Regions from separate parts of the Streptomyces sp. NPDC046197 genome, predicted to be linked through region 3. Evidence: riboswitches for the same ligand, from Rfam matches in the RefSeq annotation. Region 3 holds a riboswitch; each other region holds the start of a gene.
The links. A riboswitch is a leader RNA that binds a small molecule or an ion and turns the genes downstream of it on or off. The one in region 3 is predicted to bind thiamine pyrophosphate.
Positions count from the first base shown of each region.

Region 1: another riboswitch for thiamine pyrophosphate. It lies ahead of thiO (glycine oxidase ThiO); the one in region 3 lies ahead of AB0A61_RS27710 (thiamine ABC transporter substrate-binding protein).
Region 2: another riboswitch for thiamine pyrophosphate. It lies ahead of thiC (phosphomethylpyrimidine synthase ThiC); the one in region 3 lies ahead of AB0A61_RS27710 (thiamine ABC transporter substrate-binding protein).

Region 1 covers NZ_JBEYZY010000003.1:383,738-387,004, forward strand. Annotated here, with positions in the region: gene AB0A61_RS06875 (FAD-dependent oxidoreductase) at 12-1,241, opposite strand; gene AB0A61_RS06880 (hypothetical protein) at 1,274-1,624, opposite strand; TPP riboswitch at 1,678-1,789, shown strand; gene thiO (glycine oxidase ThiO) at 1,787-2,953, shown strand; gene thiS (sulfur carrier protein ThiS) at 2,950-3,150, shown strand; gene AB0A61_RS06895 (thiazole synthase) at 3,154-3,267, shown strand, end outside.
Region 2 covers NZ_JBEYZY010000001.1:83,885-87,151, reverse strand. Annotated here, with positions in the region: gene AB0A61_RS00375 (YibE/F family protein) at 1-1,342, opposite strand, end outside; TPP riboswitch at 1,414-1,590, shown strand; gene thiC (phosphomethylpyrimidine synthase ThiC) at 1,583-3,267, shown strand, end outside.
Region 3 covers NZ_JBEYZY010000022.1:91,360-94,626, reverse strand. Annotated here, with positions in the region: gene AB0A61_RS27715 (iron ABC transporter permease) at 1-165, opposite strand, end outside; gene AB0A61_RS27710 (thiamine ABC transporter substrate-binding protein) at 258-1,331, opposite strand; TPP riboswitch at 1,412-1,519, opposite strand; gene rlmN (23S rRNA (adenine(2503)-C(2))-methyltransferase RlmN) at 1,547-2,653, opposite strand; partial or broken gene AB0A61_RS27700 (polyisoprenoid-binding protein) at 2,725-2,838, opposite strand; gene AB0A61_RS27695 (phosphatidate cytidylyltransferase) at 2,895-3,267, opposite strand, start outside.

The DNA.
Region 1 (3,267 bases), on a different contig from region 3:
CCCGGCAGACGCTACGCCGTGGCCGCCTTCAGGGGCCGGCCCGGATCCGCCAGAAGGTCCCGGTCCATCGGCGTCCCCGCCTCGATCAGGCGCCTGCCCTGCGCCAGGTCCCGCGGCCGCCCCACCGCCAGCAGCGCGACCAGACGGCCCTCGCGCAGCCAGCAGACCGTCCAGGCCGATGTCGAGGGGTCACCACGCCAGACGGTGGTGTCCGCGCCGGGGTGGTGGCCGGCGTACTGCACAAAGCGGCCGAACTGCTCGGACCAGAAGTACGGCACCGGGTCGTAGACCGCGGGGGTCTGACCGATGATGTTGGCCGCGACCGTGCGCGGCCCCTGCAGCGCGTTGTCCCAGTGGTGGACCAGCAGGCGCTCGCCGTACCGCCGCGACGGGAAGGAGGCGCAGTCGCCGACCGCGTACACGTCCGGCAGGCCGGTGCGCAGGTGGTCGTCGGCCACCACCTCGCCGTACCGGCCCAGCTCGATGCCGGAGCCGGCCAGCCAGCTCGTCGCGGGACGCGCGCCGATGCCGACCACCACGGCACCCGCGGGCAGCCGGGAGCCGTCGTCGAGCACCACCGCGGCCGGCTCGACGCGCGCCACGCGCGCGTGCGTGTGCAGCTCGGCCCCGCTGTCGGCGTACCACGCGGCCATCGGGGCGGCCACCTCGGCGGGCAGCGCCCCCGCAAGCGGGCGGTCCGCGGCCTCCACGACCGTGACGGCACAGCCCGCCTCGCGCGCGGCCGTGGCGAACTCGGCGCCGATCCAGCCGGCCCCGACGACCACGATGTCGTGCTGCCGGGCCAGCACCGGCCGCAGCCGCTCGGCGTCGTCCAGGGTGCGCAGCAGATGCACGCCGGGGACGCCCTCGGCGCCCGGCAGCCGGATCGGTTCGGCGCCGGTCGCGAGGACGAGGACGTCATAGGGCACGGGACCGGCGGAGGTGTCGAGCACGTACGCCCCGGCGCGCACGGCCAGCGCCTCGCGGCCCAGTTGGAGTTCGATGCCGAGCGCCTCGAAGTCGACGTCGAAGGCGGAACCCTCGGCCTTGCCGAGCAGCACGGCCTTGGACAGCGGCGGCCGGTCGTACGGCTGGTGGGGCTCGGCGCCGATCAGCGTCACGGTGCCGGTGAAGCCCTGCTCCCGCAGGGCGACCGCGGTCTGCACCCCGGCCATGCCCGCACCGACGACGACCACACGCCGCGGCTGTGACGTGCCCTGTTCCTGCCTCTGCTCGCTCACCTGATCACCATAGACAACTGACGAATAGTCAGTCATGGGGCGTGCGGCGTGACCTGCTCCACAACGCTCGTTCCGTGGCCCGGCTGCGACTCCCATCGCCAGGTCTCCTCCAACCGCACCCGGCCGTCGGGCAGTTCGACGACCGTGGACACACAGTGCCCGCAGGACGTCGTCCCGTCGTGCCTCAGCTGCACGTACCGGAAGTCGAGGCGGTCACCTTCCCGGGTACCCACCAGATGGCCGCGTACGACGTCGCCGCCCGCGTAATCGGCCCAGATCACCCCGTCCTTCTCGTGGTAGGTGAACCGGGTGCGCGTGCCCACCTGACCCGGGGCCTGGTCGGCGACGGGAGCGAGCACGAGACCGTCCAGCGAGCGGGGCATGACGAAAGGCTCCCTTACCGGGGCGACGCTCTGCGGGCTAGGGTGGCCACCGTACAAGCACTCGCGGGAGCCCGGACGCACCGGGCTGAGAGGGAGGCTGGCGGCCTCCGACCGTACGAACCTGATCCGGGTCATGCCGGCGAAGGGAGGGGCTGGACGCCCATGTCGTCTTCGTGTACGTCAGACGTCCTCGTCATCGGGGGCGGAATCATCGGGCTGGTGACGGCCTGGCGCGCGGCCCAGCGCGGGTTGGCCACCGCCGTGGTGGATCCCGAGCCGGGCGGCGGGGCCGCGCAGGTGGCGGCCGGGATGCTCGCCGCCGTCACCGAACTCCACTACGGCGAGCAGACCCTGCTCGGGCTGAACCTGGCCTCGGCCCGCCGCTATCCGGACTTCGCGGCCGAGCTGACCGAGCTGACCGGCCACGACCTCGGCTACCGCCGGTGCGGCACGCTCGCCGTCGCGCTGGACGCCGACGACCGCGCCCACCTGCGGGAACTGCACGCCCTGCAGCGTCTGTCGGGCCTGGACTCGGAGTGGTTGTCCGGGCGTGACTGCCGGCGCCTGGAGCCGATGCTCGCGCCCGGTGTGCGCGGCGGGCTGCGGGTGGACGGCGACCACCAGATCGACCCGCGGCGCCTGGCGGGGGCGCTGGTGACCGCGTGCGAGCGGGCGGGCGTGGTCTTCCGCCGCGCCTGGGCCGAGCGGCTCACGCTGGTCCGGGACCGGGCCGCGGGCTGCGTGCTGCGTGACGGCACCGAACTGCACGCGGACCAGGTGGTGCTCGCGGCCGGCAGCCTCAGCGGGCAGCTGGCGGGTGTGCCGGACGACGTCCTGCCGCCGGTGCGGCCGGTGAAGGGACAGGTCGTGCGGTTGACCGTGCCGAAGCGGTACGCACCGTTGCTGAACCGGACGGTACGGGCCATGGTGCGCGGCAGCCATGTCTACCTGGTGCCGCGGCTCAACGGCGAGCTGGTCGTCGGAGCGACCAGCGAGGAACTGGGATGGGACACCACGGTGACCGCGGGCGGGGTGTACGAGCTGCTGCGGGACGCGCACGAGCTGGTGCCGGGAATCACCGAGCTGCCGCTGACGGAGACGCAGGCCGGGCTGCGTCCCGGCTCCCCCGACAACGCGCCGCTGCTCGGCCCGACCGGTCTTGACGGGCTGCTGCTGGCCACCGGGCACTTCCGCAACGGGGTGCTGCTCACCCCGGTCACCGGTGACGCGATGGCGCACGTCCTCACCACCGGCGAACTGCCGGAGGAAGCCCGGCCCTTCGTCCCCACGCGGTTTCGTGCCGCCGCACTCCTGGAGCAGTCCGTATGAACATCTCCGTCAACGGGAAGCCCCGGGAGATCACTCCCGGCACGGCTCTCGACACCGTCGTGAAAACGCTGACCGCGGCGCCCTCCGGGGTGGCCGCGGCCCTCAACGAGACCGTCGTCCCGCGGACGCGGTGGTCCTCCACGGCCCTGGCCGAGGGCGACCGCGTCGAAGTGCTCACCGCCGTTCAAGGAGGCTGACCCATGGCCGACGATCCCTTCGTTCTGGGTGGTACGACCTTCACCTCCCGGCTGATCATGGGCACCGGAGGCGCGCCGAGCCTGGATGTGCTGGAGCGGTCGCTCACCGCCTCGGGC
Region 2 (3,267 bases), on a different contig from region 3:
CGTAGGCGAGGACGAGGGTGTTGACGACGGAGGCGATGTGGTCGCGGCCGATGCGGATGCCTGCCCGGTACAGCCCGCGCCAGCCCATCGTCGGGTTGGCGTCATGCAGCTCCCAGACGGCCGATGTCTGGGTGACCGTGACGTCGTCGAGGACGCCGAGGGAGCCGATGATGACGCCGGCCAGCAGCAGACCGCTCATGTCGATCTTCGGATACAGGCCGTGGATCAGGCCGGTGCTGTCGTCCGTGTTGCCGGTGAGGGCGGCCCAGCCGATGAACTGCGAACCGAGGATGCCGATCAGCGAGAGCGAGATCAGCGTGCCGAGTACCGCCACCGAGGTACGGGCCGACAGGCCGTGGCACATGTACAGGGCGATCAGCATGATGGCGCTCGATCCGACCACCGCCACGAGCAGTGGGTTCGAGCCCTGTAGGACCGCCGGCAGGATGAACAGGTTCAGCACCAGGAAGCTGATGGCCAGCGCGACCAGCGCCATCACGCCGCGCAGCCGCCCGACGACCACGACGGCGAGTGCGAAGATGCCGGCCAGCAACGCCATGGGGAAGCGGCGGTTGACGTCGGCGACCGAGTACTGCAGGTCCTTCGGCGCGGAGGGCTCGTAGGCGACCACGACCTTTTCACCCTGGTGCAACTGCCGTGGCTGGTCCGGCTGCACGATCTCGGTGAACGTACGGCCCTTGTTGTTGCCGGTGTCGACCCGGACCGTGGCCTTCTTGCAGGTACCGGACGCCTGCGCCTGCGCGGAGGAGCCCTCGGCGGTGGAGGTGTCTCCCGTCGGGGTCTCGCCCGAGGCGTTCACCGACTTGCAGCTCACCTCGATCACCGCGGTGACCGTGGCCTGCTGGGTCTGCCGGTCGAAGCCGACACCGGTGCGCTCGTGTGCGGGGGCGCCGCCGGGCCAGAGCACCGCGAGGCCGACGACCACGGCGCCGGCGAACGGGATCAGGACCGCCGCGATGACCTTGCGCAGGTGCTTGGAGACGGGAGTCGCGGGCCCGTGGCTGTGGCTGTGCGACTGGCCGTGGCCGCCGCCGGCTCCCGGACCGTGCCCGTGCCCGTGCCCGTGCCCGTGCCGACCGCCGATCTCGGGGTCGTGCCCGTGGAGTTCACCGGATTCGGGGCCGTGGTCGTGCGCGTCCGCGGTGCGTGGGGCGGGTGTCTCCCATGCTCCGGGTCCATGACGATGCTCGTTCCCGGGTCCTGCGCCGGGCCCGTCGGCCGAACCGTGCCCGGTACCTGGGCCGCGCCCGGCTTCAGCCCCGGGGCCGCGTCCGCGCCGTGGTTCGGGCGGCGGATAGGGGGACTGCTGTGTCGTGGTCACCGCCCGATCATCGCAAGAACAGCACAGGCCCACTGTTCATCGCGACACATATCACGCTAGCGTGGAGACACCTTTGCACACGCGGGAGCTCGGAGCACCGGGCTGAGAGGGCGCTGACCTCCGTCTTCGCGATGTTTCACGTGGAACGAGCGATGTTTCACAGGAACGTCTGCAGACGGGATCCGCTGCGTCGACCGCCGAACCTGTTACCGGGTAATGCCGGCGTAGGGAGTAGGTCTCATGACCAACAAGGACACACGCACGCCTGCCTCCACGGAGATCTCCAGCGGCGGGGAGGCCGGGAAGTCCATCGGCTGGCACAAGGGGTACGTCGAGGGCTCACGGCCCGACCTGCGGGTGCCGGTCCGTCAGGTGCACCTCACCAACGGGCAGTCGGTCACGCTGTACGACACATCGGGCCCGTACACCGATCCACTTCTGGACACCGACGTCCGCAGGGGGCTGCCACCGCTACGCGAGAACTGGATCATCGCCCGCGGCGACACAGAGGAGTACGCGGGCCGTCCCGTCCAGCCGGAGGACGACGGGATCAAGCACACGTCGCCGCGTGGCGGACTGCGCAACCTCGACGCGGTGTTCCCGGGGCGGCCGCGCCAGCCGCGCCGCGGCCGCGAGGGCACTGCGGTGACGCAGCTGGCGTACGCGCGCCGGGGCGAGATCACGCCCGAGATGGAGTTCGTGGCGATCCGGGAGAACGTCTCGCCCGAGGTCGTCCGCGAGGAGATCGCGGCCGGTCGCGCGGTCCTTCCGGCCAACGTCAATCACCCGGAGATCGAGCCGATGATCATCGGCAAGCGGTTCTTGGTGAAGGTCAACGCCAACATCGGCAACTCCGCGGTGACGTCCTCCATCGAGGAGGAGGTCGAGAAGATGACCTGGGCGACCCGCTGGGGCGCCGACACGGTCATGGATCTGTCGACCGGTCGCAACATCCACACCACCCGTGAGTGGGTGCTGCGCAACTCCCCTGTTCCGATCGGTACGGTGCCGCTCTACCAGGCCCTGGAGAAGGTGGACGGCAAGGCCGAGGAACTGACTTGGGAGATCTACAAGGACACTGTCATCGAGCAGGCCGAGCAGGGCGTGGACTACATGACGGTCCACGCCGGCGTACGCCTCGCCTACGTGCCGCTGACCGCGAACCGCAAGACCGGCATCGTCTCGCGCGGCGGCTCGATCATGGCGGCCTGGTGCCTGGCGCACCACAAGGAGTCGTTCCTGTACGAGAACTTCGAGGAGCTCTGCGAGATCCTCGCGGCCTACGACGTCACCTACTCGCTGGGTGACGGCCTCCGGCCGGGCTCGATCGCCGACGCCAACGACGACGCGCAGTTCGCGGAGCTGCGCACGCTCGGGGAACTCAACGGGATCGCCAAGCGTTTCAACGTACAGACCATGATCGAGGGCCCGGGCCACGTCCCGATGCACAAGATCAAGGAGAACATCGACCTTCAGCAGGAGATCTGCGATGAAGCTCCGTTCTATACGCTCGGCCCGCTGACGACGGACGTCGCGCCGGCGTACGACCACATCACCTCCGGCATCGGTGCCGCGATGATCGCCTGGTGGGGCACGGCCATGCTCTGCTACGTCACGCCGAAGGAGCACTTGGGCCTGCCCAACCGTGACGACGTCAAGACCGGCGTCATCACCTACAAGATCGCCGCCCACGCGGCCGACCTCGCCAAGGGACACCCAGGGGCGCAGGAGTGGGACGACGCGCTGTCCGACGCCCGCTTCGAGTTCCGGTGGGAGGACCAGTTCAACCTGGCCCTCGACCCGGACACGGCACGGGAGTTCCACGACGAGACCCTTCCGGCCGAGCCGGCCAAGACCGCCCACTTCTGCTCCATGTGCGGGCCGAAGTTCTGCTCGATGAAGATCAGCCAAACGATCACTGAGCG
Region 3 (3,267 bases):
CGCCTGCCAGGTGGTGAACCACAGCACGTGCCGGATGCCGGGCTGGGCGAGCACGTCCACGAGCCGCCCGAACTGCCAGGCCCCGCCGACCCGCAGGCCGCGCTCGACGATCGCGGCCACCGGGTAGGCGAAGAACAGCGCGAAGAACGCGACGGGCCCGGCCATGAGCCCGAGCCGCGCCGCGTTCCCCGTGCGGGTCCTGTGGCGGCCCGTTGGGGTGTCGGGGCCTGTGGGGGTGTGGCGGCCCTCGTGGGTGGCTACTTCAGTACGAGTGAGGTCCACGACTTGACCCACTGGTCACGGTTGGCGGCGATCTTGCCCGGAGCCATGTTCTCGGGGTCCTTGGCCGCGGGGCCGTACTGGGTGAACTCGGCGGGCACCGAGGTGCCCTGGACCACCGGGTACACGAACATGTTCAACGGCATGTCCTGCTGGAACTCCCTGGAGACCAGGAAGTCGATGAACGCCTTGCCGCCCTTGGTGTTCCTCGCGTTGCTCAGCAGCCCCGCGAACTCGATCTGGCGGAAGCAGGTGCCGGCCGCGACACCGGTGGGCGCGGTCTTGGGCCTGGGCTCGGCGAAGACGACCTCGGCGGGCGGGGAGGAGGCGTAGGAGACGACGAGCGGCCGGTCGCCCTTGGCCTTGTGGCCACCGGCGGACCCGGAGAACTCCTGGTCGTACGCCTGCTCCCAGCCGTCGACCACCTTGACGCCGTTGGCCTTCAGCTTCTTCCAGTACGCCTGCCAGCCGCCGTCGCCGTACCGGGCGGCCGTGCCGAGCAGGAAGCCGAGTCCGGGCGAGGAGGTGGCGGCGTTCTCGGTGACGAGGAGGTTCTTGTACTCCGGCCTGACGAGGTCGTCGAAGGAGGCCGGCGGGGTCAGCTTGTGGTCGGCGAAGTACTTCTTGTCGTAGTTGACGCAGATGTCGCCGTAGTCGACCGGGGTGACCCGGTGCCTGGCCCCGTCGAGTTGGTAGGGGGCGCCGACCTTGTCGAGCCCCCTGGCCTGGTACGGCTGGAACAGCCCGTTGTCGAGGGCGCGCGACAGCAGCGTGTTGTCGACGCCGAAGAAGACGTCACCCTGCGGGTTGTCCTTGGTGAGGATGGCCTTGTTGACGGCCTGTCCGGCGTCGCCGTCCTTGAGCACCTTGACCGTGTACCCGGACTGCTTCTCGAAGTCCTTGAGGACGTTCTTCGACACGGCCCACGAGTCGTGGCTGACGAGGGTCACCGTCTTGGAGTCGGCGGATCCCTTGTCGGCCGACGACCCGCACGCGGACAGCGTGACCAGGCCGAGCCCCACCGCCACGGCGACGAACCTCTTGTTGTGCACTGGATTCCTCCTGGGGTTGACCAGGAAGAGACGCGGCCCTGCCCGGGATCCGCCGGGGATCTCCGGGCAGGGCGCAACAGCTTGAGTGATGACCGAACTTCCTACCCAGAATGACCTGGGCGAGGTTCAGAGGGTCTGCGGCCCGGTTGCCGCACTCTCAGCGCTGTGGCGCTCCCCTGTCGGAATATGAGTATGAAGATGTGTACGGCCTCAGACTACCGCTCGGTGGCCGCGAGCTGACCGCATGCCCCGTCGATCTCCTGGCCCCGGGTGTCCCGGATGGTGACCGGCACCCCGTGGGCGGCGATCGCCTCCACGAACGCCTTCTCGTCCTCGGGCCGCGAGGCCGTCCACTTGGAGCCCGGCGTCGGGTTGAGCGGGATGAGGTTGACGTGCACCGGCTTGCCCTTGAGCAGCCGTCCGAGCCGGTCACCGCGCCAGGCCTGGTCGTTGATGTCCCGGATCAGGGCGTACTCGATGGACAGCCGGCGCCCCGACTTCGCGGCGTACTCGAACCCGGCGTCGAGGACCTCCCGCACCTTCCAGCGCGTGTTGACGGGGACCAGGGTGTCGCGCAGTTCGTCGTCCGGCGCGTGCAGCGAGACGGCGAGGCGGCACTTGAAGCCCTCGTCGGAGAACCGGTGGATCGCCGGGACGAGACCGACGGTCGAGACGGTGATGCCGCGCTGGGACAGCCCGAGCCCGTCCGGCTCGGGGTCGGTCAGCGCCCGGATGGCGCCGACGACGCGGTTGTAGTTGGCGAGCGGCTCACCCATGCCCATGAAGACGATGTTGGACAGACGCGCGGGACCACCGGGGACCTCCCCGTCCCGCAGGGCACGCATCCCGTCCACGATCTGGTGCACGATCTCGGCGGTCGACAGGTTGCGGTCCAGTCCGGCCTGCCCGGTCGCACAGAACGGGCAGTTCATGCCGCAGCCCGCCTGCGAGCTGATGCACATGGTGACCCGGTCCGGGTAGCGCATGAGCACCGACTCGACGAGCGTGCCGTCGAACAGCCGCCACAGCGTCTTGCGGGTGGTGCCCTGGTCGGTCGACAGGTGCCGGACGACCGTCATCAGGTCCGGAAGCAGCGCCTCACGCAGCTTGGCGCGCGATCCGGCGGGGATGTCGGTCCACTGCTCGGGGTCGTGCGCGTACCGCGCGAAGTAGTGCTGCGAAAGCTGCTTGGCACGAAACGGCTTCTCACCGATCTCGGCGACAGCCTCCTTGCGCTGGGCAGGCGTGAGATCGGCAAGGTGCCGCGGTGGCTTCTTGGCACCGCGGGGGGCGACGAAGGTGAGTTCTCCGGGCTTGGGCATGGTCTCACCAGTGTCTCAGATCGAATGGGGTGACCTGGGGTCCGCGCCGAGGTCCCCGGGTCGGTGCTTCTTCAGGGCGTGGGGGTGGCGCGGATGACGGCGATGTCGAACTGGAGGCGGACCTTCTCGCTCACCATGGCTCCGCCCCCGGCCGGCCTGGCGTCGTAGGTCAGGCCCCGGTCGGCAGAGGGGCCCGCCGTCCCGTGGACGACGAGCCCCTGCGGCCCGGGCGGGGCGCCGGTCAGGCGGACCCCACGAAGATCACCATCAGCAGCCACACCACCGGTGCCGTGGGCAGCAGCGAGTCCAGGCGGTCCATGATGCCGCCGTGCCCGGGGAGCAGCGTGCCCATGTCCTTGATCCCCAGGTCCCGCTTGATCATGGACTCGCCGAGGTCGCCGAGCGTGGCGCTGGCGGCGACGGCGAGGCCGAGCAGCAGGCCCTGCCACCAGGCGCCCCCGTCGATCAGGAACTGCATGCACAGCGCGCCCGCGGCCATGGCGAACGTGACCGCTCCGAGCAGGCCCTCACGGGTCTTCCCGGGGCTGATGCGCGGGGCCAGTTTGTGCCTGCCGAAGCGCCAGCCGACGGCGTAGGCCCCGGTGTCGCTGACC